4 regions of the Rossellomorea sp. YZS02 genome follow, and region 1 is predicted to be linked to each of the others. Evidence: riboswitches for the same ligand, from Rfam matches in the RefSeq annotation. Region 1 holds a riboswitch; each other region holds the start of a gene.
The links. A riboswitch is a leader RNA that binds a small molecule or an ion and turns the genes downstream of it on or off. The one in region 1 is predicted to bind cyclic di-GMP.

Region 1 (8,034 bases):
TGTCTCCTCTTCATCGAAAGCGCTTTCGTTAATTGTTATTATAGTTCAGACTTTTCATGGAATCAATACTAATTTTTAGAAAACTTTTAAAAATCGGGTGGTTCTTTTTGGAAGTACCCGTGAAAGACTGCCTTATGGGACTCTTGCTGGTGATTGTGCCGCTTGTGGAGTGGAAACCAGCGGAAATTCGTTGGATTCCGGCGGTTCTTGCTAAAAAACCAGCCGGTCTCAAAAGGAATTCGGTCGATATCGTACCGAATCCAGCCGGAATATGAAAAAATCCAGCCAATAGACAAATAATGAAAAATCATTCCTCCGCACACCCATAAAAAAAAGCAGTCCACAAGAGGACTGCTTTTCTTTTCATCTATTCTTTCACTACTTTACGTTTCCGTCCACCGATCTTCCCTTTGATTTTCATCAGGATTTCGTAAACGATCGGCACGATGACAAGCGTTAAGAGTGTCGAGCTAGTCAATCCGCCAATAACGGTTACCCCGAGCCCTTTCGAGATCAACCCGCTTCCTTCAAGACCGAGTGCCAATGGGAACAGTGCTCCGATTGTGGCAATGGCCGTCATGAGGATCGGGCGAAGTCGGGTGGATCCGGCTTCCAGCAAGGCTTCCCTAGTGGATAGACCTTCGTTTTCTTTATGAATGACACGATCGACTAAAACGATCGCATTGGTGACCACGATACCAATCAGCATAAGTGCTCCGATCATAGACGAAATACTGATCGTTTCTCCTGCAATCAATAACGCTACCAATGCTCCGATGATCGTGAATGGCAGTGAGAACAGGATGGCAAATGGTGCTAGACCACCGCCGAATGTGATGACAAGGATCAAGTAGACAATCGCGATCGCTGCAAGCATCGCTAATCCTAATTGTGTAAAGGATTCCTTGATGTCTTCCGTTACCCCGCCCATGTTCACGTCGATACCGGATGGGATATCCATTTCATCGATTTCTTTCTGAATATCCTGGGATGCTTTCGAAACATCGTCGGTTTTCAGTTCCCCACTCACTTGAGCAAAGACTTTTCCGTCCCGACGTGAAACGGTATCGGATGTTTCACCTTCCTGGACTTCAACAACGTCTTTAATTGGAACCTCCACACCCAGTGGTGACTGGATGGTCTTATCTGTTAAGTCGTTGATGCTTTCATACTTTTCCTTCTCGACATCAAGATAGACATTCACTTCTTCACCATCTTTTTCAATGGTCGTGAGGACAGGGCGCTGACGTGTCTGACCAAGCTCCATGGCGATTTGACCTGCTGAGAGACCCAGTTCGCTCAGCTTTTCCTGATCGGCGATGAACGAGTACTCATCATAGGATTCAGAGATGCTTGATCCGACTTTTTTGAAATCCTTCTTGTCTTCCATCATGTCTTGAATATCGTTGACAACAGGTTCGATGTCTTTCAAGGTTTCCCCGTACACGAACACAACAATCTCATTGCTACCGGCACTTGCAGAGAAGTCCTGTGAAGCCCATTCACCTTTATCTGTTGCTTGTTGCAGGTCTTTGATGACCTTTTCTTTTTCTTCAGAGAAATTCTCTGTATCGTCACTATATTGAACGTAGAAAATCGCATTATTGTTGCTTCCCGGACTCATCGGGTTCTCCCCGCCGACAGAGTACTGAATGGTTTCAGCCCCTTTACGGTCCTGGAAATACCCCTCTGCATCCTGCGCGATTTTCTGGACATCTTCTTCCGTTTGGCCAGGTTCTGGTTTATACGTCGCCATGATCATCTTCTCTTCATCGGACGGGAGGAAGCTGACACCGATCAACGGAACCAGGAACAAGCTTCCGACCAACATGGCGATGGCAAGCACTGAAGTAATGATCTTATGATTCAGCGTCCAATTCAATACGCCTTTATACCAGTTGGCTAAACGGCTTTTCTTCTCTACATGCTTTTTCCCTACACCCTTTTTAAACATGGAGTGGGCAAGCATCGGTACGATCGTAACCGCTACAAGAAGGGAAGCAAGTAGAGCAAACACAATCGTTAAGGCGAAGGGAAGGAATAATTCCCCGATCATTCCTTGAACCAATCCTAACGGAAGGAAGACGGCTATCGTGACAATTGTAGAAGACGCGATCGGAACGAACATTTCTTTCGTTGCTTCACGGATCAGGTCCTTCCCTTTCAGCATTTCACCTTTCAGAGACATTCTTCGATAGATATTCTCCACTACAACAATAGAGTCATCAATGACACGTCCTATGGCGACAGTCATTGCCCCAAGTGTCATGATATTCAATGTAATGTCCATTTGTTTCAAAAGTAAAATCGCGATTAATAATGACAATGGAATCGATACAACTGAAATGAGCGTCGATTTGATATCCCGTAAGAACAAGAGAATAATGATGACTGCGAACACAGCACCGAATAATGCTTTGTTCAGCATCGTGCTGACTGATTCTTCAATCGGCTCCCCCTGGTCAAAGGTAGAAATGATTTCTACACCATCAATGTCTTTTTCAAACGTTTTGATCTTATCTTTGACGGCATTGACAACATCCACCGTATTGGCGTCTGCCGTTTTCACCACCTGAAGTCCGATGGATTCTTTTCCATTCGTTCTGGAAATGGATTCTGCTTTACCAACCAGTTCAATATCAGCAATATCTGAAAGTTGAATCGTTGGGATCTTCATGCCTGAAGATGCTGCTCCAGCAGGAGGTGCTTGTGGCGTTTGTCCCTGTGCAGAAGACTGTTGCTGCCCTTGTGCCGAGGCTCCACCAGTGCTTGGAGTCACAGGAATCTTCATTTCTTTCAAATCTTCAATCGTCGTGATGTTTCCGTCGACCACGACGGATTTCTGGCTATCTTTGAACGTGTACAACCCCAATGGTGCCGTCACGTCAGAGCCTTTGATCATGTTTTGAACCGTTTCTTCTGTAAGTCCGTACTTAGCAAGCTTTTCTTCGTCAAAAACAAGACGAGCTTCTTGCACCTGTTGACCTGAAGCCTGTACAGAAGCTACCCCTTCCACTCCCTCGAGTTCCGGAACGATTGTATCTTCTACTGTAGACGTCAATTGTGCCAACGATTGGTCTTCATTCGCTACACTGAGAGCGATGACCGGAAAGGCGTTAAAGTTAAGTCTTGAAACTTCAGGCTCATTGACTCCATCCGGAAAAGGAAGATCGGAAAGAGCCTCTTCCACTTCGGTCTTGGCTTCATCCATATCCTTTGAAAACTTGTATTCTATCTGAACGGCTGAAGCATTCTGATATGAGGTAGAGCTGACGACATTCACCCCATCTAAATTCTTCAAGCGTTTTTCAATCGGTTCTGAAACCTTGTCTGCAACATCTTCCGGCGTAGCGCCAGGATACACGGTTGTCACACTGACAATCGGCGTATTGATGTTCGGCAGGGTTTCAAGCTTCATATTAAATCCTGAATATAAGCCTGCAACAATGACGATGATCGTCATCAGCCAAACAGCAAACTTATTCTTAAGTACGAAATTAATAATACTATTCACGTTGTATTCATCCCTTCTCTCTTATTCTGACCGACTAGTCATAACACAATCTAATATAACTGACCACACAGTCATAAGTCAATATACTTATAAAACAAAAGGTTTATTTTTTGTGACCAATCGGTCATAATATACATAAGGAGTTTATCAAGGAGAGGAAAGTATGAAGGAAAAAGAAAAATTAATCATTGAAACATCCATTAAGCTTTTTGCCACGAAAGGGTTCAACGCTACCTCCGTTCAAGAAATCGTGAATGAATGCGATATATCGAAGGGTGCCTTCTATTTATATTTCAAGTCAAAGGAAGCCCTTCTGCTCGCCATTATGAATTACTATTTCACCATGATCACGGACAAAGTAAACGAGATCGAGAACGAGGATTTATCACCATACGATAAATTCCAAAAGCAATTAGAATGTCAGCTGATTGAAATCTGTAAACATAAAGAGTTCATTATCATGCAGATCAGGGAGAACGCCATGCCGTTCAATGATGAAATTCATGATCTCCTCAGCGAGATGAAGATGAACACTCACCGGTATTACCGAAGAAGATTATTCGGGATCTATGGAAAAAAGATCGAGCCCTATTTTTGGGACATTACCATGATGATTCAAGGTTTTTTCCATTCTTATTTAGAACTGGTCATGCTGGATAAAATCGATCTGGACTTTTCATACCTATCCCATTTTATATTGAGACGAACAGATGACCTTGTGGATGGTTTGCTTAAAAGCGGAGATAAGCCGGTACTTTCCTTTGAAAAACTGGATGACTTGGTTAAGGATTTCACCACTTCCACCAGAATCAATGAGTCGACACTCATTCACATGATTCAGGATGCTCTGGAGTTGGCTGAGGACGAGAATACCCGGATTTCCCTGGAAGTCATTAGAGAAGAAATACAAAAAGACGAAACCCGTCCCGTCGTCATCAAAGGAATGCTTGTGAATCTGGCTGAAGATCCTTCTATGAAGCACCTTATGAATGCTTTGAGACATTTTTATCAAATTCAATGATGAGGCCAGGTCGTAACGAATTGAGCTATACATGATTGATGTTTTTGCAACATTCAACAGAAAAACCCGAACGATTTCCAATGATCGTTCGGGTTATTCTTTAGCTGATACCCCTTTTGTCCCAGCTTCTTTTCTATTCTATAAGCTACATTCTTCTAAGAGATCAAGCCAACTCTTTCTTCCGCAATGCTTCGATTCCGTCTTTACACACTCCATACTCCAGCCAGGAGCAGCCTTCACATAGATGGTCAAGATCTTCGGGTTTGACCTTTTGGGCCGTTGTATTGATTAATTCTGATTTCATATAAACCTCACCGGGTTTCAATCCTAAGTGATGGATCACCCTGCTGTCTAATGTAAGAACATGATTATTGGAGTCCTCACTTTTTTCACATGCTGATTTCCCTTTATGGGGGCAGGCGCCGCAGGCATCATCGAAGGTTTGAACGACCTGGATGGGAAAGTCCATGTCGTCGTTGCGTATGTCTTCTACTATCTCAGCCATCTTATGAACAAATTCAGGACTGTACCCCATGCCTTTAAATCCGTGAGTACACAGAAGATGATGTCCTCTCAGTATTCTCTTCATGGTCTCCCTCCCTTTTCACAGCTGCTGGATTTGATCTGATTCATGAATGGTTACTTTCTCCCCGGTTGAACTTATTGCTGTACGGTACATCCCATACGCCACCTGTTTGCCCGAGATGCTTCTGTAACGTTTCAACCTGCCAACCATGATCGGACGGACCATCCTTGAGAAAATTTCACCCGCTTTTTCCCCAAGACGGAACTCCTGTCTCTCCCCCAATAAAAGGGAGGGTCTGAAAATGTGAAGGGATGGATAATGAAGCTCCATTAATCCTTCCTCCAGGTTTCCTTTCACCTGACTATAAAAGAATGGAGAACCCGGACTTGCCCCCATGGAAGATATGACAAGGTATTTCGTCGCCCCATGTTCTTTCCCAATCTTTCCAAGTTGGATGGGATATTCATAGTCTACCTTCATAAATACTTCTTTTGTCTTCGCTTTTTTAATCGTAGTACCAAGACAACAGAATACATCATTGACTTCTTCGTGAGGCAGAAGCTTCATCCCATCAAACGAAATGACCCGTTCATCAAGTTTCTCATGTTCCAAACCGCTAGCCCTTCTAACGAAAGAAATCACTTTTGTATACTCCGGACTCTTTAACAGGATATCTGTTAAGTGCGAACCGACCAGACCGGTCGCCCCTGCAACCAAGGCTACTTTCGACATCATTCATGCCTCCTCTCTTATTCTAACAATTCCTTCCAGCTTCCGTAATGATGGACAGCGATTCCTTTGTAAGATGAATTGGTTTCATACTCCGCGTCAACCACCGCAAGCTCATCAAACATGAAAGCCGCCCCTTCTTCGTGAAAAGTCAGGAAATTCCCCTCTGCAGATGGAGCGGTCTCCACTCCAACTTTCACTTTTTTCCCTGCAGACTGGGCGAAAGCCATTTCATTTCTGACAAGCTCTATGATCCCATTCCCTCCAATGGCTAGATCACGATATGCCATGATACCAACTTCTTCCGTTTGTCCGATCACCCACTGAGCAAGGTTCCCTTTCCCAAATTCATTATTGTATGTTTTTTCATCAAACCAAAATGGAATATCCATCCCTAATGGCAGTTGAAGCGAATTGGAGCGATCCACTGCTATATTGACCATTTTTTGATAGTTCAACACCGTCTTCCCATAGGCGGTTGTCCATCCAGTTAAAAGGTAAGGCTCAACATCCAGATGAACTCCGGTGAATCGTTGAGTCTCACTTGCTTCAAGCTGGTATGCAGAGAGCCAATCAAAAAAGGCACTAAGGGAGGTTTGTCCTTTTACGGTCGCCCATTTTGGTGCCCCGTCCAATGCGTATACATGTATATTTTCACCATTCGCCATTTCGATAAATTGGTGATAGTATTCCTTTTCCACTGCTGGATTCACTTGCAAATAAACTTCATCTACATGATGGGATTTAAAGAAGTCAATGATTTCTTCTTTTTGTGTGATAATCTCCATTGTATTCCAAAGCCACGTACTTTTCCCTCTCATGTCTGCACCAGCTGCCTTTTCAGTTGATGGATTAGAAATCATACTCATCATGATCAAACAAATACAAACCCATTTCCAACATCTTCTCATCTTTCATTCTCCTCTTCCCTGAGCCTTGGCCCTTTTGAGGAGCCTGGCAGCCTGGCGACCATTCGAAATCGGGTAGGCCCATAGCTTTGCGTCCTTGTTTTTCAACAAGTTTGCCTTTTTCAGTTTTGTTTTATTCTTACTCTTTAGTATAGTTCTTTTTTTACCGTTGAAAAGATGTAATTTTCCAAATTTTAACCGTGACAAAAATTGTCTTTTATGAATTCTTTTCGTTCCCTTTACAACTCTTTTCCCCCTGTGAGATAGTAGGACCTTGTGTTTTTCAATGAATATTAAAGGAGCATTTATTCTATATGTCTAATAAGCATCACAAATCCAAGATTGATTGGTCTGTATTTGCCATCAGTGGTGGATTACTTATTCTTTTCGTTGTCGCGGCTTTCGTTCGTCTCGATCGTGTTACTGCCTTTGTAAACAAAGGCTTCGCCTGGTCTTCGACATACTTCGGGGCCTTCTGGCAAGTGTTAATGCTGGTACACTTCATCGTAGCTCTGTATCTGGCATTCTCTAAGTATGGAGGCGTCCGGTTAGGGTATATGGAAAAACCGGAGATCGGAACATTTAAATGGTTATCGATCATCATGGCTACCCTGCTTGCCGGGGGAGGCGTGTTCTGGGCTGCCGCAGAGCCTATGTACCACTTTATGACGGTTCCACCGATGCACGAGGGAGTCGATCCCATGACCGCCGGGGCTATCATGCCGGCGTTGTCCCAAAGCTTTATGCACTGGGGTTTTCTTGCCTGGGCCATCCTGGGTACATTGAGTGCCGTCGTCATGATGTATGGCCATTATCACAGGGGGATGCCGATGAAACCCCGCACCCTTCTGTATCCCATTTTTGGGGAAAAGCTTAAAAACAGTTTCCTCGGGACCCTTATCGATGCTTTTGCCATCATTGCGGTCGCCGCAGGTACAATCGGACCGATCGGATTCCTTGGTTTACAGGCAAGTTACGGTCTGTCTGCCCTTTTCGGAATCCCTGATCAATTCTCAACCCAGCTTGCGATCATTGTCTGTTTAGTGATCGTGTCGACCATTTCAGCTGCAACCGGACTGCATAAAGGGATCCAAATCCTGAGTAATTTCAATGTACGATTAGCCTTTGGATTGGTTCTATTTGTTTTATTATTCGGTCCCGGAGGATTCATTGTTGATTCATTCATCTCTTCTTTCGGATTTTATGTGGATCACTTTATCCAGGTCAGCACATTCCGGTCAGATAAGAGCTGGTTGGGAAGTTGGACTGTGTTTTTCTGGGGATGGTTCATTGGGTATGGGCCAATGATGGCGATACTTGTCAGCCGTATTTCGCG
Region 2 (8,034 bases), on a different contig from region 1:
ATAGGTTCCCTTGGGAAACTGAATGGCTTTGGCTTCTTCCGGTGCGGCCGATGCTTCGGCCATGACCCCGCCATGATGCATCATCTTTCCATTTATCGCTTCATTCACGGCGAAAATGTAGTCGTTGGAAGCGATGGATTGTAGCTTTTGCAGTATTCCATTTTCACTTATTTCTTTCCAAAAATCGGCCTTTTCCCTGTTCAAGCCTGTCATATCCGTGTAATGGCTCGTCAATTCGGTTCCCACACCCACAACGGTGAAGGAGTCTTTTTCTTCTAACTGATAATTTGACATCGTCAAAACCTGCCTTTTCATAAATTTGTTGTCTTCAACACTTGATATGTATATACTAACGTTAAATTGTGTCAAAAAGTGATACTGTTTAGGAGGTCCCCATGAAAAAAGTTGAACGGATTAACGTGATCATGCGTTACATTAATAATCGTGCCCACTTTACGATTTCTGAAATCATGCGTGAGTTTGACATTTCGCGGTCGACGGCGATGAGGGATATCAGGGAGATTGAGTCCATGGGGATGCCACTCGTTTCTGAAGTTGGCCGGGACGGTGGTTATTTTGTCATGCACAACTCTGTTCTGCCCGAGGTCCGTTTTACCGATAATGAGGTGAAAGCTCTATTTATTGCCTTTATGGCGACAAGAAATCTCCAGCTTCCCTATCTGAAGAGTCGCCAATCCCTGGCAGAGAAACTCCTCAGCCTCATTTCCGAACAACAACAAGATACCCTCGTTCTGTTAAATCAGATCCTGCTCTTTGAAGGGACCAATCCCTATAATCCTGATATTCTTGATCTTTCCGACCTCCCCCATCCCATGTTGGATAAACTGATTCAAACCTTCCTGTTGGATAGATATTTATTGATTACAATAGAAGAGAAGGTCAAAAAACCCCATCCTATTTATCTCCTGCAACTCTATCGGGAAAAGAGTCATTGGCATATTGAAGGGTTCAATTTGGATGATGAAAAGAAACAGATCTTTTCAGTCGACCACCTTACCGATGTAGAGCCGTATCCCAATCGAAAAAGGAAGAGTGAACAAGAGATCCTGGATAAACTGAAAAAGCAGGAAGAAGTCATCAACCTAGTCATTGAACTTGGTCCGAAAGCGATTGCTCAATTCAAAAAATATCATCCTAAAAACGTTTCCCTTTCTTATACGAATCCATACCACAGTACTGGGGTTCTAAAGACTTTTATTGATGTGACTAAACGCGAAGAAGTAAAGGAAACGGCCAATTGGATCATGTTCCTTGGTGAGGATATCAGTATAAGAGTAGTGCCGGAAGAAGTATTGGACGTTTTGAAGGGGAGAATGGGTTTATTCTTTAACAAACGTGATGAATGAAACGAAATAGTCATCGGTGGATGCCTCACCTTATTGGAATGGGGTTTGTCGGAAAATGTATTTCGGTTGGTAAATTGGAAAAACGATAAAGTAGATTGAGATTGGAGTTGAAATAATCATGATCATCATGATAAACGGGGCGTTCGGAGTCGGGAAGACCACTATCTCTGATGAACTCCTGAAAGTCGTTGAAAACAGCATGTTATTTGATCCTGAAGAAGTCGGGTACATGTTAAGGAATGTATTGCCCCAAGAAATAAAACAGCGTGAATCTCAAACAGGGGATTTTCAAGATTTACAACTATGGAAAGAGTTGACGGTTAAGATGGCAGGAGAGCTCATCTCCAGGTATCATGTGAACTTGATTGTCCCTATGACGATTAGGAAACTCGAATACTATGACTATATTTATAATGGATTCAAACGTTTAGATCCACACACTTACCACTTCTGTTTAACAGCAGACAAGGAGACGATCTATAAGAGGTTGCGAGAGCGTGGAGAAGAAGAAGGAAATTGGTGTTTTCAACAAACGGATAAGTGCTTGAAGGCTTATTCTGAAAACGATTTTGGGGAATATATAAGTACTGAGAATGTGACCGTTAAAGATATAGTTGAAAACATAAAGAGAAAGGTAAGTAGCTGATTATTAGCCGGACCCAAGTTGATCGCTCAATCTAAACATATCTTAGAAACTGCCGATATAGCAAATATATAAATTTAGATGCTATGAATGATTATCTGTATTTGGGCGCTTGGATAATCGGGGAGCAACTAGCGCAACCGGCTAATTGAACTTTATTGTTTAATTGGCTTTTTTTATTTTTAAAACGAAAAGCTATAAATGAAAGGGATATGTATATGAACCAATTAACTAGTAAGACTAGCACCCAAGTGTTAGATATAAAGGATGTTTTATTAGCTCTTGAAACAAATTTGGCGATGATTGAATTCTCTTTAGACAGAAAGGTTATTTGGGTAAATGATCACTTCGCTGATGCGATGAACTACAGTGTGAAGGAAATGCAAGGGATGGATCACAAACAGTTCTGCACGATAGAATATAGCCAAAGCAAGGAATATACTGAGTTATGGGACAATCTTCGGAGTGGGAAAAAGTCTCAAGAGAAAATTGAAAGAGTCGATAAACATGGAAATAAACTTTGGCTGGAAGCAACATATATTCCGATTTTAGATGGACATGGTTCTGTCCATGCCGTACTGAAGATTGCCACAGACATTACAAAAAGGGAAAATACCACGGTAGAGATCATTTCCCAATTAAAGAGCATGCCGAAAAATCTAGTTCAATCAGTTATGGCCAATTCCAATGAAAAAGTAGAAGCATTAGAGTCTTTAAGAGAGCAAATTAATCGAATTGATGAAACATCAAAATCGATAAAAAATATTTCTTCTCAAACCAACCTTCTTGCTTTAAATGCCGCGATTGAAGCAGCCAGAGCGGGTGAACACGGAAGGGGATTCAACGTAGTCGCCCAGGAAGTCAGAAAGCTTTCTGTGAATGCGGATGAAGCCATTAAAGAGGTTAATGCCAACATTGAGAATATTACAAATGAACTCCTGAAAGTTAATCGGATATCAGATGACTTACAAAGAATCGTTACAGAATCTAAAAATGAAATTGATCACACCATTAATAAGTTAGAAAACCTTACTACTAATAATGAGTAAGTGCAGGTAGAGGATTAAAATGGTTCTTGAAATGCAAACCGGGGACGGTCAAAAAGGAAAAGGTAGAGGCGTACCGTTCCCAGACCCAATAAAGCAGGACTGTCTTTTGCTTAATTGCGTCATTTACAGGGGTGATTGCGTCATTTTCCGGATAATTGCGTCGTTTTTTTATTTATTGCGTCATTTTCCGGATAATTGCGTCATTTGGTTAAATATGGTAACAAATCTTGCGCTACTTTCGGACAATCGAATGAGAAAGGAGAGCTGAATCCGCCACCCTCCGGCCCCTTATTGATTATTGAAAAAAATGCTCCCGACTGCGAAATCACGTTAAAAAAGAACAGGTGCTTCTTTGAACCTTTAATGATCATTCAGTTCACGGATCAATTCTTTATCTACTTCACCAATTTGCTCCATCTTTGATGTATTCTTACTCAATGCCTTATATGAAATAGGTTTCTTGCTGTCTAATGTGATTTCGTATTGACCGTTTAAATCAGTGTAAATGACTTGAAGAGATGTAATGTTGTAATGTTCCCCAATCCCTTCTATTATTTCATTAGTAAGTTTTGCAGGCATGTTAGAACTCTCCTCTGAATCAATCTTATCGCGGTTGATAATCCCTAAAAGATAGATTTTTTGATACATTGGGATATTCTTGGAATATTCTCCATCAGCTGAAACCGAGCTGAACAAGCATGCGTCGGGCAACTCAATAGTGTCTCCATATGAATGTTTCAACTTGCTGTAATCAATTTGGAACTCATTATTCTTCTCCTCCACCAGTTTCTCATCAATAATTAGATTATGTGAAAGATCATAGGAAAATTGGCTTTCCAATTGAGGAAGGTACACATCGTAGGTGGAATTTTTGAAGTTGAATTGTGGTTTGGGAATACCTTCTTTTAAGCTATATACTTGCTCCACATAATCTTTGATTTTTGCTTTTGCGATATACCTACCGAAAGGAATTCCGTTAAATAAAGAGTAGAGTGATAACAGAAGAAAAGAAAATATAAGACTCATGATTATTGTAATCATCCGTTTTTTATTCATTTAAGTCACTCCATACATAATAGGGTGTATAACCATACTTACATTGGACTCTGTTTATGAAAAGGTATATACAGAAGGACACCAACGAACACCAACATCATCATGGCTAGTGAAAACCCTATTATAGCCAATAATTTCTTCTCATTCTTTTTCTTAAAAGCTAAAACACTGAATAGCACCGTTAATGTGATACCGGTGTACTGTAAACCCATAAAATAGTTCGGAAAGAAATTCGTTAACAAAGGGTGAGAAATCAACAGTGTTCCTAACCCGATAGATGCATAGCTTAACCAAGAAAATCTTTTTTCTGTCAAGGTCATCCTCCTTGTTTTTACTTTATTGTAAATGAATCCTTATAGTGTAATTATACACTTTAGGGATTTATTTACAACAAATATATTAGAGAAAAATACAGAACCTTCATTACCAAGTATTCGTTATGTCACCTCTCCACGACCCCCTTTTGTGCTCCCACCATAACTCCACCCACAAATATTTGTGTCCCGAGCACGTTGTTTCCGAACCTCTTTTCCAGCTATAATTTTCTTAAGATTTACATTTCTTCGTTTAATCACTCCAGTCTTGAGGTAACAGTCACTATAAGGAGGTGTTGTAATCATGGAAGCAATCAGTAAACGTTTTTTCCTGTTTCTTTCGCACAATAAGGCATTGGATAAAATGGCTAAACGGTGGGGATCGAAATTTGGGGCTAACAATCTTGTGGGGGGAGAAACCTTTGCACAGGCGATTCCATTGATTACGCAATTGAACGAAGAGGGATTCCAGGTAACAGTCGATCATCTAGGTGAGTTCGTCGATTCCACAGAAGTGGTGCGGGAGAATGTCCAACGATGTATCGAGAGTATCAGTGCCATTGCCTATCATGGGTTGGAGACTGAGATCTCTGTGAAGCTGACTTCCCTGGGATTGGATATCAGTCAAGATCTTGTCATGGAAAGTATGGAGTTGATTCTGTCGAAGGCAAAAGAAAGCGGAATCACGGTCACTCTCGATATGGAGGATTCCTCGAGGTGCCATGCCATCCTTGACGTTTACAAGAAGCTCTGTCAAAAGTACGACAATGTGGGGACGGTGATCCAATCCTATCTTTATGTTTCAGAGAAGGATGTGGATGACCTCAATCAGTGTTCCCCTTATTTGAGGCTTGTGAAGGGTGCATATAATGAATCGGGTAAAGTGGCGTTCCAGGAGAAGAAGAAGGTGGATGAGAATCTGAAGCATCTCATCAAGAAACAGCTCTTGAACGGCCATTATACAGCGATCGCAAGCCATGATGAAGCGATCATCAATTACACCATCGGATTAGTGAAAGAACACAATATTCCGAATGACCGCTTCGAATTCCAAATGCTTTACGGCATGCGGAACCAACTGCAGTCCGAGTTACTGAAAAAAGGATATACCGTCCGCATTTACCTGCCATATGGCGAGGACTGGTTCGGGTATTTCATGCGACGTCTGGCGGAACGGCCGGCAAACATCGCATTCGCATTAAAAGGAATCTTCAGCAAGTAACATCCAGACAGAATGAAATCAGAAAGGAACGTGAAGAGAATGAGTAACGGAATTTACAACATCCCAAAACCTACAAATGAGCCTGGTAATACATATGCCCCAGGTACGAAAGAAAGAGAAACGTTAAAAGCTGAATTAGAGCGCCAAGCTGGTATTGAGGTTGAGATCCCGGTCATCATCAATGGCGAGAAAATTAAAACAGATACAGTGAAGCAAGTGGTCATGCCACATGATCACAAACATGTGTTGGCTACCTATTCACAAGCAGGTGAAAAAGAGCTTCGCGATGCAGTGGAAGCGGCAATGGATGCGAAAGAATCTTGGTCCAATATGCCATGGCAGCACAGAGCATCCATCTTCCTGAAAGCGGCTGATTTGATTTCTGGTCCATACCGTGACGTCATCAATGCAGCTACGATGTTAGGTCAATCCAAAACAGCTTATCAAACGGAAATCGATGCGGCGCAAGAATTAGCCGATTTCTTACGCTTTGGCGTGGATTATGCAAACCAAATCTATCAAATGCAGCCGGACAGCATGAAAAACATCTGGAATCGCCTGGAGTACCGTGCATTAGACGGTTTCGTACTGGCAATCTCTCCATTTAACTTCACAGCGATCGGTGGTAACCTGCCATCAGCTCCTGCGATCATGGGGAACGTAGTTGTGTGGAAACCAGCCACAACGGCTTTACTATCAAACTACTACTTCATGCGTATCCTGGAAGAAGCTGGACTGCCTAAAGGCGTTATCAACTTTGTTCCTTCACGCGGTTCACAAGTATCAGAAGTTGTATTAACGGATCCACGCATGTCAGGATTCCACTTCACTGGATCAACAAGCGTGTTCCAGACGATCTGGAAAACAGTAGGAGAAAACATCACAAACTACAAATCGTATCCTCGTTTAGTTGGGGAAACAGGCGGTAAAGACTTTGTCTTCGCTCACGAAACGGCTCAAGCAGACAAAGTAGTCGCTGCACTTGTTCGTGGTGCATTCGAATACCAAGGTCAAAAATGTTCAGCAGCTTCACGTGCCTACATCCCAGCAAGCATGTGGGAAGAAGTGAAAAATGGTGTCGTGGAAGAAACGGCTAAGCTTAAAGTTGGGGATGTTAGAGACTTCAGGAACTTCATGGGTGCGGTCATTGATAAACCTGCCTTTGATTCCATCACAAGCTACATCGACTATGCGGCTGATTCTGAAGAAGCTGAAATCATTGCCGGTGGTACGTATGATGATTCTGTTGGATACTTCGTACAACCGACTGTCATCGTCACAACGAATCCAAACTTCAAAACGATGACCGAAGAAATTTTCGGACCTGTCTTAACGATCTATGTATATGAAAACGATCAATTAGAAGAAACACTGACTTCAGTGGATACAGCTTCTATGTATGCCTTAACGGGTGCGATCTTCGCACAGGACCGTGAAGCGATCATGCACTTGGAACGCCGCCTATCCGGTGCAGCTGGTAACTTCTACATCAACGATAAACCAACAGGTGCCGTGATTAACCAACAACCATTCGGCGGTTCGCGCGGTTCAGGTACAAACGATAAAGCAGGCTCAATCTTCAACATGATTCGCTGGACCAGTCCTCGTATCATCAAAGAAAACTTTGCGCCAACAACAGATATTACCTATCCGTTTATGGATGAAGAATAAATCGAACATGAAAAGCTCTCCCGACACGGGGGAGCTTTTCATTTTTTATTGGGGGATTTAACGCTATAATAGGAATCACAAACATTCGTGGAAAGGTAAGATTCCTATGGAAGCACTTGATATCATCCTCCAAACAGAAGACATTCATAAAGCAACGGAATTGATCAGCTCAAAACTGGGCAATCCCGTCATCATAGAAAACAAAAATTTCGAACTGATTTCATACAGTTCCTCTTCAAATAAGTTCGATCAAACACAGCTAAAAACGATCCTTACGAAAAAATGTCCGGTCTTCATCATCGACCGACTGAAAAAAGAGGGCATCGTCCACCAACTCGAGAAACATACGGATCCGATCCGGGTGCAGGCGATGGAAGAGTTAGGATTCCACCAGCGTGTCGTCATTGCCGCCAAGTACCTGGGTAACACGATGGGATACATCTGGGTTCAGGAATCCAACCGTCTCTTGGAAAACGAAGAGCTCGCGTTCCTTGAAGAAATCTCAGCACATCTTGGAAATCTGATCAATGATATGTACGCAAAGGTCAATATCAAGAAGGATAGAAAAGAAGAAGTACTGTGGCATCTCCTGCAGCACGAGTACGGAAGTGAAAGTCAGCTCCGCCATGATGCATCCCTCGTCAAGCTGACCTTGCCGGAAAGGTTCACGGTAGCGGTTTATTCGATTGCATCGTCAGACTATAAGCCTATG
Region 3 (8,034 bases), on a different contig from region 1:
CCCCGCGGAAAGCGAGCACCTGTAGCGGAAATCAACCGCCACTCGCTACATCCAAAAGCAACAATGTTTACGAAAACAGCCTAATTAAAAAACGACGCAATTAACTGCTCAACTATTCCCACTAGCTTTATATAACACAGGTCATTCCTTTAAAAAGGAGTGAATCACTCTCCCACCGACTATATACCACTACAAACCGGTCAAAAAAACAGATCCCGTTCCCGGAATCTGCTTCTCTTTTATAACAAATCATTCACATGATATAGCTTGCCGCTTTCGATATCACCCTCGGTAATGAGATTCAGTAGAGCACCAGCAACCGTGTCCGTACTGCGGAGCATCCCCTCGTCTTTGTAACGTTGGAATGATTCAACATCCGCGAAGGATTCTTTAGAGGAAGAACGGATTTCCCCCTGCATATCCGTATCCATCACCCCTGGACTGAATGCGATCACCTGATGTCGGCTATGCTTATTGGAAAGTTCCAGGCTCACCGTTTCCGTCAGCATATTGATTCCCGCTTTCGTTGCACAATAGGTGCTCCATCCATATACGGGACGGCTTCCTGCTCCTGAGCTGATGTTGACCATGATCATTTTCGAATCTGATCCTTTGGCTGCTTTGATCATCTCATTGGTGGCAATCATTGGAGACAGTAAATTAACATGCACGCTCGTTTCAAGTGCTTCGTTATCCACTTCACCAGACGGATCGATCGGGGTCACCACACCGGCATTTTGCACGACATAAATCTTCTCTGCTTCAGACCCAAACACCTTAGTGCCCACTTCACGGAAAACGGCTTCTGTTTGGCTTGGCTGTGAAAGATCACATGGAAAGAATTCATAGAACACTTCATTTTCCCCGGCAAGCTTCTGTAAACTGCTATTATCCGTGCGGGAAATATTCATCACGCCAATGCCTTTCTCTATAAACAGCCTGGCGACGGATTCCCCTAATCCCCTTGTTGCTCCTGTCACAATTGCATAATCCATATCGAATCATCTCCTTCTTACCTACTGATTATAAGGGAGAGTGATCTTTTCACAAATAAATAAGCATTCGATTAACGGAAGTTTTACAATTGACTTCGAATGGCAAACGATCAAGGCATGCTCTCATCAATCAAATGATACTCCGGTATGAGATCTGATAGTGGTACGATTGAGGCCTTCTTCTCATAAAGGGGAAGGAATTCCTTTAACATGGTGGCCACCTTCATTCCTGTGACCCCCACATGTCCGATCGCAATGGTTGCATCGTCACTATCCAATTCTTTTGACAAAAGCCTCGCCTGCTTTCCGATATGCTGGATCGTATAGACATCATCAAAGAATAATTCGTTCTCAAGGTACGGCACCCCCAACTCTTTGGCCAGTTTAGGGATCACGCTCTTCCCTGTTGTCTTACTATCAAGATAAAATAATCCCTTCTCTTTGCATATGCCCAGTACGATCCGCATGACGCGTTCATCTGCAGTAGCCTTCGAACCCATATGATGGTTGACGCCCACTGCATAAGGCACCTCTTCGATCGCACCCTCCACCCTCTTTCTTATTTCTTCATCCGTAAGGGAAGTCGTAATGGCCCCCGGACCTAGCCAGCTCGCTTTCCCGGTCATCGGTTCCATGGGAAGATGGATGATGACCTCGTGTCCATTTTGGTGAGCCTTTTCAGCGTCTGCCCTGGTAGTGGGCAGAAACGGCATGACGGCTATCGTCAATGTAACGGGAAGGCTCAGAATTTCTTCTGTTCCTTTCATGTCATTCCCCAAGTCATCTATTACAATCGCAAGTTCATTGTGATGAGCCGGAAGGGGAAGGATGTTTCTTGCTGATGCAGATGTTTGAATAGTAAAAGACATTAGTAAACTGATTAGCAGGATTTTCATCTCACATCACTCCTTACCACTTATAATGTCCATTTTGAACGGGATATACATATGAGGTCCGTCCCTCAAAAATCAGCATAAAAGAAAGCCGGGAAGCGTGTTTTCGCTTCCCGGCTTTGAATGTAGGAGGGACGGACCTATTGATCCCAGGCTTTCGTGGGGCGGTCTTTTGGGTATCCGTGGGTCTGGCGGTGGGATTTTCTTTGTGCGGTGAAGTCCCACCAGTTCTTGGTGCTATCCGGATGGTTTGCATGGTGGACGACACATCTGAGTGAGTCTTCGACGCAGGGGTCCATCCAGACGCCGTATTTCTTTTCTAAATCGATGATGAGGTCTTCCCCCTTCTCATCCAATATTTCCTCGAACGTATAAAACCCCAGATCCTCTACCACGTTATGAGCCATATTGGGTCCAATGGATGGGATTTGTTGAAAAATGGACATACCGACTAAGTAACGGGCTCTTCCTATAGAGATTCCCAGTACCTTCTTAAGATACTCTGGAGATTGGCCATGCAGATCACCCAGTCGAATCTTCCCTTTCCGAAGGGCAGACCTTTCTTTATCCGTCAATGGAAGTTTCGGACTCTTTCTACTCACCTGATTCGCCTCCTTATCCTTTAAACGTTTGACGATGGATAAATTGGAAATCTTCCACCGCTGGAATGTTCGCTTTCTTCTTAACTAATGCGCGTTTCGCCTTGATCGGCTTGTTGTTCACAAGGACCCCGACTTTCGTTTGCTGGATCTCCTTCACGCCCTGTACGATCAGCTGCATGGCGATGATGGCAATCATGAAGGCGACTAACGGAGCAATGACAATCCAGTACTTGCCTGTCATAAGCGAATTCTTCGTGGAGCTGATCAAACCCGACCATTCAAACGTCCCTGATTTCGGCGGATCCGGCACAAGCCCTCCAGTTATGATCGTCCCTCCCAGGAAGAGATGAAATAATCCTAGATGGACGAGGATGAGCAGCGTCTGGATAAACTGCTGCCCCCATATGATAAACAGCCTCGGAGCCAGGTGAGGGAAGAGATGCGTCCAGAGCAGATGTTTATTGCTCCCTCCCAATAGTTTCGCTGAGAGGACAAAATCCTGCTTTCCTATTAGTTTCATCTCATTACCGATCAATACCGTGGTTAAAGGCAATACGAGAATCGTTAACACGACTGCTTCAAATACGAGTCGTTCAAATATCGAGTGGTCCCAGCCTAAAACAGGCAGCCCCCATAGGACAGGCCTTAAAAGAAGATAGGCGATAAGACTTAAAGGAAGGAAGTGTACGGAATCAACCATTCGATCAAGCCAATTCTTCCTGCTTTCTTTCAAGTGAAAATGATAGGCAATACCAAGATAGAATCCGCCAATTACCCGTAAAGAAGCTACTATCAAGGCAAATAGCAGGGTATACTTGGCTCCTACAATAAGCTGATCAAGAATACTGTAACCGAAGAAGTCCGATCCGAGGATCATGTCTCCGAATGGTTTATGTGGGGGGGCACTGATGATCCTGCCCTCGTCATTCTTCATGAATTGAATTTGTTTGATCGGCTCTTCTTTCACCGTTGAATAGATAAAGCTCGCAGCAATCAAACCAAAAATCACGCTGAACCCGATGGCAAACTTACCATTATGCATATGTTGCCACCATAGCTTTCGAATGGTCGAAAGAATGCCCCATATCTTCCATTCTGTCCACTTTGTTTTATCCCGTTTATATTTCGTGTGATCTTCACTGCTCTCATGGTTGATCCACAGGTATACTCCCTGATACACGACAAAAAAAGGTGTGAAGATCATGATTAATGAGATGGCAATTACCATTGGTCTGAAATCTTGAATGATATAATAGGTGATCCCTTTCATATTGAAAATCGTTTCAATGATGAATAAGCTGGACAACAGTCCCCAAATAATTAACTTTCCATGATAAAACAGACTCGGGGATATATTTTTCAGCACATGTGAAAACAGAATCCTGCCCTTCGACATCCCTTTACTTTGAGCGAATTCAATATGGGGCTTGAGCAGCTCTTCTTCCATAATAAAGAGCATGATCCGGAAGAATGAAATCATCGGAATGATGGATAACGTAATCATCGGGGCAAGGAAGACTTTTTCCTCGCCGTATTCTGCAAAGTTCATCAGTTCTACTCCGAAATATTTAAACACATAGACAATTAATAACTGGAGCATGAACGCAAACATCAAATCCGGCACAGTCTCTAACAGGTTTAAACCCTTCTTAAGTACAGAAGTGACAGGACGTGGTAAAAATACGGTGAAGATGGTAAGGATGAAGGCAATACCAAGCCCTATTCCCAACGCCCCCCCTACAATCTGCAGGGAATATACATATGGACCCCAAAGCATATCCAGAAAACTGACGGTGATACCTTTGTACGAATAACTCCAATTCGCCCCATCGAGGAATATAAAGATAAATTTCACAAATTCCTCAAGGTACCCTACAACATTGTACAGCCCCCTCTCCCTGAACACTTCAGGTGCTATACTCACGGCTAAAATCCCAAACAGACCAAGAATATAATAGAATATCAATTTAATCGGATAGATGAGAAATTTCATAGTATGGATCCCCTTTTGTTCTTTTTCCTCAGTTTAATAGAAATGTTAAAATTTTTCAATTTTATTTCAAGTCTGGCAATTACATAACAAAAAAAGGACTCCCTATTAGAGAGTCGCTCTTCTATTAAGCCAACAGCCGGCTTGGCCTTCCTAAATAAAATCCCTGTCCGATGGTGATCCCGATTTCCTTGGCCACCTGCATATCCTGTTTCGTTTCGATTCCTTCCAATACAATCAATGTATCACTCCCATAAAATTGACTGAAGAAAGAAAGGAATCTCTGTTTCTTTTCATCCTTAGCTAAATTCATGGCAAAGTAGCGGTCCAGCTTGATGATCTCAGGCTCATACTCAATCGATTTCTTGATGGATGATGTCCCCTGCCCAAAGTCATCAATGGCATACCAGACACCATATTGCTTCAATTCTTTCAATGACTCTTTTAATAATGGATTCTGCCACAACTCTTCTGCACTGGATTCGTTAATCTCCAGTACAAGGCGCCCCTTTATATCAGGATAACGGGTCATAAGGTCGGAAAAATACGTGTGAAAACTCGGATGAAGAATCGTTGTGATATAAATATTGAGAAACAGCTTACAGTCCTTTAGCCCATTAACCGAAAAACTTTCCAGGGCTTTAGAAATGGATAGAGTATCAAGTTTGTACAGGATATTTGCTTTCATCGCCGATTGAAAGACACTTTCAGGATTTTCGTTGAATTTATTCCGTAACAGACCCTCATAAGCATAGAGGGTTCGATGTTCACCCATATCATATAATGGCTGAAAATCGTGATAGATAAAGTCGTCTTGAAAAATAGTAAAGATGTTCATAGGACCCCTATACTCTCTCTTTAGTTTTGTTTTTTTCATAAAAAAACCACACAAAAACGCATTCCCCGCGTTCGCATGTGGTCGGTTGCGCTACTGGCTCCCCTAAATGTAAGCGCCCATCTATCATTTAGGTTCACAGCCCCCCAGTCGAATGTACGATTATGAAGATGTTTATAAGAAAAATATACCACAAACTAGTACTTTTGGGGTGTGTTTTCTATAAATTATTTGAAAATTCATAAAGAAAGTGTTTACTTCGACACATACGGGTTGTCACTGATCCAAAAACGCCATGGATAATCCCTGGCCTCTCCTGAGTTATCAATCCCTATTCGTTTTCCAGAAGAAATGTTTTCAGGGGAAAATCCTTTGGTGATCATGAGCGGTGGCTCATTGAAACGGCCTCCATAATCCTCCATCGTGATGCCTAACGCTTTCGTCAGTTTTCCTGGACCATTAGTCCAATTCTTCTTCACATGACCGGGTCTCCTGCATGCCATCAGCTCCTCTCCTTCAAGTGGCTCTACCGCTCTAATGAGGATCGCTTCAGGCTTCTCTTTCTCCCCGCTCACAACGTTCACCAGACAATGAGTATGCATGACATATGTATAAATCCGGCCTGCCTCATGGAACATCACTTCCGTCCGTTTCGTACGCCTGTTTCCATAACTGTGGGCAGCCCTGTCTTCCGGTCCAAGGTAGGCTTCCGTTTCCACGATGTATCCTGAAGCCATTCCTTCCTCCGTCTCTTTCACTAATATGCAACCCAGTAGCGCCTTGGCGAGTTCCAATGTTGGCTGCTTGTAAAAGGAGGAGGGTAAAGGGATATGTTTCATGAATTTCACTTCCTCATACAGAATTAATCGATCTTCATGATAGGTATACCCTAACCTTACAGAATTAAATCTGTACGTCGTTTAAACCTATTTTTAACAGGATAAAGAATCTGGCAGGCGTACATATTAAAAACTGTTATCAGCCTTATCTTAGGCAATTACAAAATGGAGGACTCTCATGAAAAAACGAATCTTCATCTGCGCCGTCATCCCGTTCATGATGATGACTGGCTGTAATAACAACGATAAAAACGATACACTGACTGATACACAGAACGTGAATTACGATCCAGTTTCCTATAGAAACCAAGACAGAGTGGGAATGAACGATTTACAAGAAAATCGAAACCCCATCCACCGTTTTATTGCTCCTGTCGATCCAAACGGGGATTTGCGTGAATTCACTCACTTAGATCCCGGTGAAGAATTCTCTAACGAAGGTACGCCTCAACCTAATCAGCCTGCCGGGGAGCCAAATGCAGGACAGCCTGAACCACCTGCACAAGAGCCTAAACAAGATTCTCAATCGTCAAATGCAAGCGGGTATGTTAAGCAAGTGATTGATTTAACCAACCAAGAACGTAAAAAGAATGGACTCAGTGCGTTGAAGATGGACGGAGAACTATCGAATGTAGCTGAGATGAAGTCTGAGGATATGAAGGAGCATGACTATTTCTCCCATACCTCCCCAACGTATGGTTCACCGTTTGAGATGATGGAGAACTTTGGCGTGGATTATTCAACTGCAGCTGAGAACATTGCAGTCGGTCAGAAAACACCTGAATCAGTTGTGAACGCTTGGATGGACAGTCCAGGTCATCGCAAAAACATTTTAAATAAACAAGTCACTCATATTGGCGTGGGAACAGCCAAGGATGCGAGCCAAGGGATTTATTGGACCCAAATGTTTATTGCCAAGTAAGGAGAAGGACCGGTATTGATGACCGGTCCCACTTTTTATTCATCTACTCCAGGCTCAGTTTCATAAACTTGCATACATCTGAAAACCCCAATTTTTCATACAGTTTGATCGCCTGTTCATTGAACATGTATACATTCAATCTTACTTCATCATAGTCCCGGTCTTTCAGTTCCCCAATGGCCTGTTTCAATAGCTTCGTTGCATGTCCCCTACCTCGGAAGGACTTCTTCACATACACATCATTGATCCAACCAATTCCTTTCATGGTAATCCAGTCAACACTTTTATCCACCTGAACCCATCCTGCCAGTTCATCCTCCTCACGGGCTACGAGAAAGTAGGCTCCATGTTCGATGGAGTGACGATATGCTTTTTGCATTTCTTCTTTATGCTTCTCATATGGAACTCCCGTTGCCTCTTCCCGATTCAACCCTGCCATTTCGAATATTTCCTCTACTTCAATGTCGGTAGCTACACTAATTTCGATCGTCACCTTGATTCCCTCTCTCCTATTGTTCATTCTGTCTTTACATTATAAGGGATATCCACTCTTCTCAAGAACTTTTTTCACGTCTTCCTTTTCCTTTCTAAGCCTCAAGTCTGATTCAAAAATAATCTTATGGCTCATTGTGGTGAACTTCAGACTAGATTAAACTAACATTATAAAATGGAAAAACAAGCCAAAGTGAGGGATAGGGAATGAAAAATGCATTTGCCGTGATCATTGCGCTCCTTGCACTCGGAACGCTCTATGTGATTTTGAGTGACAATACATCCTTGTTTGCAAAGGAAAGCCAGTCTGGAGACCGGATCGAAGTAACCAATAAGACGAAGCATATCGACCTTGACTTAGAAAGCAGCGACACAGAGATATTACCTGCAGATAAGAACGAGGTAAAGGTGGAGATCGACGGAAAAGGAACGATGACATTGGATCAGAAGGGAAACACCATTCAAG
Region 4 (8,034 bases), on a different contig from region 1:
CTGGATGGGTTTGAAGGAAAGGCGTCGTGATCAGGTAATTAATCCACGGAAAGAGAAGTTGTTAGAGTATTTGTTTGTTGTGTTTGGGTCGACGATTGTGGCCATTGCGTTTAATGTGTTCTTACTTCCGAATGAGGTTGCCTCAGGAGGGGTTAGTGGGATATCGACCATCCTGAATGGACTGTTCGATTGGAAGCCCGCATATGTCCAATGGGCATTTAACATACCGCTATTCATAGCAGGATTGATCTTCCTGGGTCTGCAATTCGGTGTTAAAACAGCCATCGGTACGGTGTTTTTACCACTTGTCGTGTTCTTGACCGAAGACTGGAAGCCATGGACGGAAGATCCGCTCCTTGGCGCACTCTTTGGCGGAATCGGTGTAGGACTTGGTTTAGGGATCGTGTTCCGGGGAAGAGCCTCAACTGGAGGGACGGACCTAGCTGCGCAGATTGTTAATAAGTTTACGGGACTGTCTCTTGGGACATGTGTCGCCCTTATTGATGGTATGATCGTTCTTTCGGCAGCCATCGTTTATGATATTGAGCGAGGGTTATATGCCCTAATTGGATTGTATGTCACAAGTAAAACCATCGATCTCGTACAGGTCGGAATAAGCAGATCGAAAATGGCATTGATTATAACCAATCGCCAGGAAGAAGTTCGTGAAGGAATCCTGAATAAAATCGACCGTGGTGTGACAAAACTATCTGCATACGGTGGCTACACGGATGATGAACGCCCGATCCTCATGTGCGTTGTTGACCAAACAGAATTCACAAAACTGAAACAACTGGTCAAAACCATTGATCCAACTGCATTCGTCGTCACAATGGATGCTTCAGAGGTACTGGGGGAAGGTTTCAAACGGGTTTAATCTTGGTATAATTATGTAAGAGAGGGACGGACCTTGTATCATATCCGCGACTCTGATAAATGTTTCCGAGGGGGATTAAAGATGAAGAGAAAGCTGCTAGGTGTTCTTTTTGGCGCTTCATTGGTACTGGCTGCCTGTGGTGGTGACGGCGGCGACAGTACAGAAACAAGCTCCGGCGGAGTGGACCCTGAAAAAATCGTAAATAATAAGTGCACCAGCTGCCACGGTGGAAACCTTGAAGGCGGGATGGGGCCGGCCCTGAAAAATATCGGTGCTGAGCTAAGCAAAGATCAAATTCTTGAAACCATCAAGAATGGTAAAGGTCAAATGCCACCTGGACTCATTGAAGGTGAGGAAGCGGAAGCAGTAGCTGAATGGTTATCCAATAAGAAATAAGATCAGGAGAAGAATCCACGTTGGGGTTCTTCTTTTTTTGCATGGATTCACTCCATCAACATAAAATATCCACCATTTCTTACTCCTAAGAGTTTATCCACAAGTTTTTCCTAGTCCTTCTTTAAGTGTTTATTACAGAAGTTTTTCTTACATCATGGTTCATTTTGCTGAGCTCAATTATAACCTAGTAATTTAATCAGAATAGCATCAACTTAACGTTTATCATTTTAAGAACCTGAAACTTTAGAGTGTAGTATTAGTACCTGTTATTAGATAAAAAGTACTATTTTTCCATCAAAAAATAGGTAAAATCGACAACAAAACAGGTAAAAAATTCACATTTTTTCACGTGCTGAAATGAAAATGTAATAATTTTTTTCCTTAACTTACTATAAAGTGATGTTATAATTATTTTCGGAAGCGTAATTCGAGTTTTTTCACCATTTTTTGTCTAACGGTGGTAAAGACGACTAGGGTTACGTGCCGTGTACATATGTCGATAACAGCCAAGAGGGTAACTACATAATACAAATTAGGTGATTTGAAAATGATAGAAATGAAAGACGTCTACAAGCAGTACAGCAACGGTGTCATGGCTGCTAATGGCTTTAACGTCCACATTAAGCAAGGTGAGTTTGTGTATGTGGTGGGTCCAAGTGGCGCCGGGAAATCTACGTTCATCAAAATGATGTACCGCGAAGAACGTCCTTCCAAAGGAGATATCATCGTTAATGGTATCAATCTCGCAAAACTGAAGAATAGTAGAGTTCCATACTTACGAAGAAATGTTGGAGTCGTGTTTCAGGATTTCAAGCTGCTACCATCGCTGACAATCTATGAAAACATAGCCTTCGCACTTGAAGTAATAGAAGAACATCCAAAACAGATTAAGAAGAGGGTCATGGAAGTTCTTGACCTGGTAGGGTTAAAGCATAAAGCAAGAATGCTGCCGAATGAGTTATCAGGCGGGGAACAGCAGCGTGTATCGATTGCACGATCGATTGTGAATACGCCAAAACTTGTGATTGCAGATGAGCCGACGGGTAACCTTGATCCGGAAACGTCTTGGGATATCATGAACATCTTTGAAGAAATCAGCAACCGTGGAACAACGGTCATAATGGCTACGCATAACCGTGAAATCGTAAATACAATCAAGCACAGGGTAATCGCCATTGAAAATGGCCGCATTGTCCGGGATGAACAGCGAGGTGATTACGGTTATGAAAGCTAGAACGTATGGCAGGCATTTCAGAGAGAGCTTCAAGAGCATCGGCCGTAACGGCTGGATGACTTTCGCATCGGTGAGTGCGGTTACCGTAACACTGCTACTTGTAGGTGTGTTTATCGTATTGATGTTAAACATGAACAAGGTAGCGACTGATATTGAGAAAGACGTTGAGGTTCGTGTATTACTTGAAATTGGTACTGAGAAATCCCAGATTGATCAGATTGAGAAGAAGATTCAAAAGATAAATGGAGTTGAATCCGTCGAATACTCTTCTAAAGAGGAAGAGCTTCAGAACCTCGTCAAGGACTTGGGTGACGATTTCAGATTATTTGAACAAGATAATCCACTGTATGATGTGTTTATCGTAAAAGCTGAAAACCCACGTGATACGGGAAAAATAGCTGGACAAATCAGCTCATATGACGGTGTAAATGAAGCACTGTACGGTGAGGCGAAGATTGAAAAACTATTTAATGTGCTGGAAATGAGTAGAAATGTAGGACTTGTATTAATTATCGGTCTACTATTCACTGCCATGTTCCTCATTTCAAATACAATCAAAATTACCATTGTCGCAAGAAGAAGGGAAATCGAGATAATGAAACTCGTGGGTGCAACCAACTGGTTTGTACGCTGGCCGTTTATATTAGAAGGATTATGGCTGGGTGTTTTAGGTTCTATTATCCCGATCGCTCTTGTCACCACAGGTTACTACTATGCTTATGAATTTATTAAACCGAAACTACAAAACAATTTTATTCAGATATTAGATTTTACCCCCTTTATCTACCAAGTAAACGGATTGATTTTACTGATGGGTTGCCTGATCGGTGCCTGGGGAAGCTTTATGTCTGTGCGTAAATTCTTAAAAGTGTAAAATTTGATAGGTTGATAGAAGCTGAAAGGAGCATGCCGCTTGAACAGGAAGTATTTTATATCATTATCACTTGCAGCAGCATTAACAATCGGGGGTCTGCCAACGTTCGCTACAACTGCTAGCGCTAACTCCTCTGTGCAGGACTTAAAGAAACAGCAGGGTGACGTTTCTTCTAAAAAGGAAGAGGTCAATGGAAAGATAAATGAGAAAAATTCACAAATTGACCAAAACATCAGCAAGCAGAAAGATATTCAATCCCAAATTACTGAAATCAGCACGAAGTTGAAAGATACAGAAACAAAAATTACAGAAAAAACAAAAGAGATTAATGAAACGACTGCTAAAATCAATAAGCTTAAGGCAGATATTGAAGAGTTAAAGGAAAAGATCGCAGAACGTAACGAGCTTTTAAAAGAACGCGCTCGTGCGATTCAAGAGAAAGGCGGCTCAGCCAATTATCTTGACGTACTTCTTGGAGCGGAAAGCTTCGGAGACTTCATCAACCGTGTCACAGCAGTAAATACAATCGTAAATGCAGATAAAAAAATCATGGACGAACAGAAACGCGATCAAGCTGAATTAGAGAAAAAGCAGGCGGAAGTAGAAAAAGAACTTGCTGACCTTGAAGCTTCAAAAGCGAATCTTCAGTCCCTGAAAAAAGATCTGGATAGCCAAAAAGCTAAAAAAGCAGAATTATTCAAGCAGTTAGAAGCTCAACAGGCTACGTTAAAAGTAGAAAAAGCTGATCTTGAAAAAGAATCAGACGAGCTTGCTAAGATGGAGCAGCAGCTTGAAGGAGAGATCCAGGCAGAACAAGCACGCCTGGCAGAACTAGCCCGTCAGCGTGAAATTGAACGCAAACGTCAGGCTGAAGCTGAAGCAGCTAAACGTGCAGCGGCTACGTCAAGCAATAGTGGTGGTGGCTCGACGTCAACAGCGCCAAGTGCCCCGGTAAGCTCAGGAGCATGGACAGCTCCAGCACATGGAACGATCACTACCAACTTCGGATGGGATGTCTTAAATGGTGAAAGAAGATTCCACTATGGTACAGACATTGCGGCACGTGGAAGTGTTCCAATCTCAGCAGCAGCTGATGGATATGTCATCAAAAGCCATTACAGCTCAAGCTACGGTAATGTTGTATACATTACTCACTCTATCAACGGTCAAACGTTCACTACTGTATATGCTCATATGTCTTCTTCATTAGTAAGTACTGGACAAGCTGTGAATAAAGGCGACCAAATCGGATACATGGGTAACACCGGCTTCTCATTTGGACAGCATTTACACTTTGAACTTTACAGAGGATCTTGGAGTGCATCTCATTCCAATGCTGTAGATCCACGTCAATATATTAACTTTTAAGTTTTAAAACCCCGTTCTCTAGTAGAATGGGGTTTTTTATCGGATGCTTTCACTCTGTATTAGGATAAAGGATTCATCAACTAATTACGGTATTGTGTTTTCATATCATCTTTCTTTTAGTATAATGACAATATATTTAAATGATTTTCGAAAAAGGCAAACTAATTGAAAAATTAGGACGCAAAGCCACGGGTCTTCCATTTTATTAAAATAATGATCGCCGGGTTACCGAAATAACGGAAGCAATGAATACTAATGGTTGCATTTTGCTAGTATGATTTTGCCTGCCGATTCGTAGGATATTTTTTACTAGAGATGCTTTATTAGTAAGGATTGAACCTGTAAGAAGGATGATGGTATTGGAGTTAGCTGATATAAAGAGACAATTGAGAAGTTTCTGCAGAAGAAATCGTACAGCATTAAAGTACACCCATATAGGACAGTATACAGCTGAAGAAGTCAGTGACATGTTCCTGGAATGTGTCGGTCCTGAAGAACTTGAAAAGATCCTACACGACATTGAAATAATCAATCAGCGCGGTGGGGACAGCGTTAAATATTTTATGCTTATATTGGAAGGTTTGAAAGCGGCCTAGATTGCAAGAATACTTATGGATCACCCTTTGTATAATCGGGGTGATCCTTTTGTTTTATGAATCGTATCAGGGCAGGTATAGTTCTTATTTGTTCAACGGTCCGACACACATCCAGCGTACAAATCTGTAATAATTCAACTAAGGGATACACTATGAGTAAATAACTTGATTGTGGGTTTGAGATTTAAGATACTAATACATAATAGGGTATATATTTGAACGGGGGAATTTCAATGACCGGACATTTATTTGAACATCATAAAGCTTCAAAGCTGCTTGATCCAAAGCGGCAAGCCATAGTGCCTGTAGACAAAGCATTGGAGATGCTTCAATTAAAACCTGATGATATTGTGGCAGACCTGGGTTGTGGGAATGGATATTTAACCCTTCCGATTGCCAGGATAGTTGAAACGAAGGTGCAGGCAGTAGATTTACAACAGGAAATGCTTGAGTACTTGAAGCAGCGTGCTGGGGAAGAAGATATAGACAACATCGTGTATGTGAAATCATCCCTTGAGTATCTTAGCTTCAACAAGGAAACGTTAGATAAGGTTGTATCTGCTTTCGTCCTGCATGAAGCTCCTGATTTGATCAAAGTTTTTCAAGATCTTCATGACATGTTTAAAGACGATGGAATCTGGTTGATTCTTGATTGGGAGGCTGTAGAATCCGAAATGGGACCGCCAATAGAGGAAAGGCTTGCTTCTGAGGACTTGGACCGTCAACTTACTTCAGCGGGCTTCACGACAACAGTCGGGCATTTCCATCCGTCCGTCTACTATATCGTTGTGAGAAAGAACGCTTGTTAGTGAAGGGAGTAGTGACCGATGCATGAAATGTGGTACTCCATAGGTTCATTCACGTTTCCTTCTTCCTGGGGAGCAATCATTGCCTCCTTCTTCCTGACGTATCTGTTTCTCTATTTCTGGAATAGAAAGGCAAGCGATTGGTATTCGAGTGCGGTCTTTTATTTTATTCTTACCTGGAAGCTGAGTGTCATAGTGGTAGATTTTCAAACGGTCATCGATCATCCCCTTACAATCCTGTATTTTCATGGAGGAAGGGTTGGTTACTGGCTGGGGATCCTGGCAGCACTTTTATACATAACCTTAAAAAGGGGAGTAAGCCCATCCATTGTAGTCATCGCCTGGGTCAGTACGGTGGTTTCCTTTGAATTTGTCCATCATGTATTAGAACTGGATTTCCTTTCAGAAATCTTCCAACTTATCATCAACGGGACACTCTTTTGGTTTCTATTAAAAAAATCAAGTGGACTAAAGCGGGAAATATGGATAGTGCAATTAGTGGTTGTTTTCACACTGCTTCAACTGCTGTTTCATTCGTTAAATACAGGTTTTACGTTCACTACCGTTACATGGACGTATGTAGTGGTGATGATCTATCTAATTGCTTTATGCGGGAGGAGGAACCATATTGAATAAACGGAATTTTGCCCTGGCAATCGTTGCACTGCTAATTGGGATTTTTCTAGTTAACCTGTTCCAGGATCAACAGGAAAAAAAGGCAAAGCAAGAGTCAGCACAATTAGCCAAAGAGTCCATGGACCTGAGCAATGCCAAGCAGGGGCTGACGAAAGGTGACCGTGCGCCGAATTTTGAACTCACCACTTTAAATGGCGAGAGCATTCAACTGTCCGACTATCAGGGAAAAAAAGTGATCCTGAATTTCTGGGCCACCTGGTGCCCGCCATGTAAAGCCGAAATGCCCCATATGCAACAGTATTATGAAAAAAATGCGGATAAAGAGAATGTCGAAATACTTGCCGTTAATCTGACTTCCCAAGATGACGGAAAGAAAGCGGTCCAGCAGTTTGTCGATGGATACGAGCTCACCTTCCCGATCCTCATGGATGATAAAGGTGATATCGGAGACGAATACAGAGCTTTTACCATTCCGACCACCTATATGATCGACACCAACGGCCTCATCCAGCACAAAATCGTCGGCCCCATGAACGAAGAAATGATGGGTAAAATGGTCGAACAGATGGAATAATGGGAGGGACGGACCTGGTTTCATTACATACGCTATGAGGTATAAGTAACCATGACTCAAAAAGGAGGATCAATATGTTCCATTACACAAAAGAAGTTTCAATGAATGTGAAAGAAGCGGTGACAGCCGTTGAGAACGCACTTAAAGAGGAAAGTTTCGGTGTTCTTTGGAATCTTGACCTTGCCGGGAAGCTCCAGGATAAGGGTCTGGACTTCAATGAAGAAGTGGTCGTGCTCGAAGTATGCAATCCGCATGAAGCAAAGAAAGTGCTGGAGGAAAGCATGCTCGTAAGTTACTTCCTGCCTTGTAAAGTGACGGTATACACAGAAGGCGGAACAACCAAAGTCGGTATGGCGAAGCCGAGCAAGCTGATTGAGATGGTTGATAATGATGAACTGAAAGAGTTGGCATTGGATATTGAAAATCGCTTGATCGGTTGTTTAGAAAACGTTTGATGGATGGGAACCTGTTGCAACAAAGCGACAGGTTCTTTTTTTATGGAAACCAACATCTCTCACTCCTCACAATCTTCTGAATATGATACACTTTTTAAAATACATAGATAAAGGAAGGATGACGGAAATATGAAATTCACCACCAAGGTTGTACATAGTCAGCTTAAGGGAACGGAGGAAATCCGCAGTAAGACGACGCCGATCTACCAGACGTCTGC

Region 2: another riboswitch for cyclic di-GMP. It lies ahead of SLH55_RS23260 (PAS domain-containing protein); the one in region 1 lies ahead of SLH55_RS05030 (amidase).
Region 3: another riboswitch for cyclic di-GMP. It lies ahead of SLH55_RS22410 (EAL domain-containing protein); the one in region 1 lies ahead of SLH55_RS05030 (amidase).
Region 4: another riboswitch for cyclic di-GMP. It lies ahead of SLH55_RS07145 (hypothetical protein); the one in region 1 lies ahead of SLH55_RS05030 (amidase).

Annotation. Positions count from the first base shown of each region.
Region 1 is NZ_JAXBLY010000003.1:189,885-197,918, forward strand. It holds gene SLH55_RS05010 (efflux RND transporter permease subunit) at 368-3,514, opposite strand; gene SLH55_RS05015 (helix-turn-helix domain-containing protein) at 3,678-4,535, shown strand; gene SLH55_RS05020 (DUF1284 domain-containing protein) at 4,699-5,124, opposite strand; gene SLH55_RS05025 (oxidoreductase) at 5,140-5,793, opposite strand; gene SLH55_RS05030 (amidase) at 5,811-6,701, opposite strand; cyclic di-GMP riboswitch class I at 6,744-6,826, opposite strand; gene SLH55_RS05035 (BCCT family transporter) at 7,013-8,034, shown strand, end outside.
Region 2 is NZ_JAXBLY010000016.1:3,395-11,428, reverse strand. It holds gene SLH55_RS15690 (GyrI-like domain-containing protein) at 1-294, opposite strand, end outside; gene SLH55_RS15685 (helix-turn-helix transcriptional regulator) at 396-1,367, shown strand; gene SLH55_RS15680 (AAA family ATPase) at 1,486-2,013, shown strand; cyclic di-GMP riboswitch class II at 2,081-2,163, shown strand; partial or broken gene SLH55_RS23260 (PAS domain-containing protein) at 2,223-2,618, shown strand; gene SLH55_RS23255 (methyl-accepting chemotaxis protein) at 2,658-3,059, shown strand; gene SLH55_RS15670 (hypothetical protein) at 3,420-4,115, opposite strand; gene SLH55_RS15665 (hypothetical protein) at 4,154-4,429, opposite strand; gene SLH55_RS15660 (proline dehydrogenase family protein) at 4,734-5,651, shown strand; gene pruA (L-glutamate gamma-semialdehyde dehydrogenase) at 5,691-7,322, shown strand; gene SLH55_RS15650 (PucR family transcriptional regulator) at 7,429-8,034, shown strand, end outside.
Region 3 is NZ_JAXBLY010000035.1:240-8,273, forward strand. It holds gene SLH55_RS22390 ((S)-benzoin forming benzil reductase) at 240-995, opposite strand; gene SLH55_RS22395 (divergent polysaccharide deacetylase family protein) at 1,106-1,891, opposite strand; gene SLH55_RS22400 (helix-hairpin-helix domain-containing protein) at 2,029-2,490, opposite strand; gene SLH55_RS22405 (ABC transporter permease subunit) at 2,504-4,483, opposite strand; gene SLH55_RS22410 (EAL domain-containing protein) at 4,608-5,357, opposite strand; cyclic di-GMP riboswitch class II at 5,389-5,470, opposite strand; gene SLH55_RS22415 (DNA-3-methyladenine glycosylase) at 5,570-6,154, opposite strand; gene SLH55_RS22420 (CAP domain-containing protein) at 6,333-7,076, shown strand; gene SLH55_RS22425 (GNAT family N-acetyltransferase) at 7,120-7,569, opposite strand; gene SLH55_RS22430 (DUF4097 family beta strand repeat-containing protein) at 7,776-8,034, shown strand, end outside.
Region 4 is NZ_JAXBLY010000005.1:183,473-191,506, forward strand. It holds gene SLH55_RS07120 (YitT family protein) at 5-877, shown strand; gene cccB (cytochrome c551) at 959-1,273, shown strand; gene ftsE (cell division ATP-binding protein FtsE) at 1,821-2,507, shown strand; gene ftsX (permease-like cell division protein FtsX) at 2,497-3,381, shown strand; gene SLH55_RS07140 (murein hydrolase activator EnvC family protein) at 3,421-4,749, shown strand; cyclic di-GMP riboswitch class I at 4,895-4,982, shown strand; gene SLH55_RS07145 (hypothetical protein) at 5,109-5,345, shown strand; gene SLH55_RS07150 (class I SAM-dependent methyltransferase) at 5,579-6,154, shown strand; gene SLH55_RS07155 (hypothetical protein) at 6,173-6,787, shown strand; gene SLH55_RS07160 (redoxin domain-containing protein) at 6,780-7,361, shown strand; gene SLH55_RS07165 (DUF302 domain-containing protein) at 7,436-7,816, shown strand; gene SLH55_RS07170 (PLP-dependent aspartate aminotransferase family protein) at 7,946-8,034, shown strand, end outside.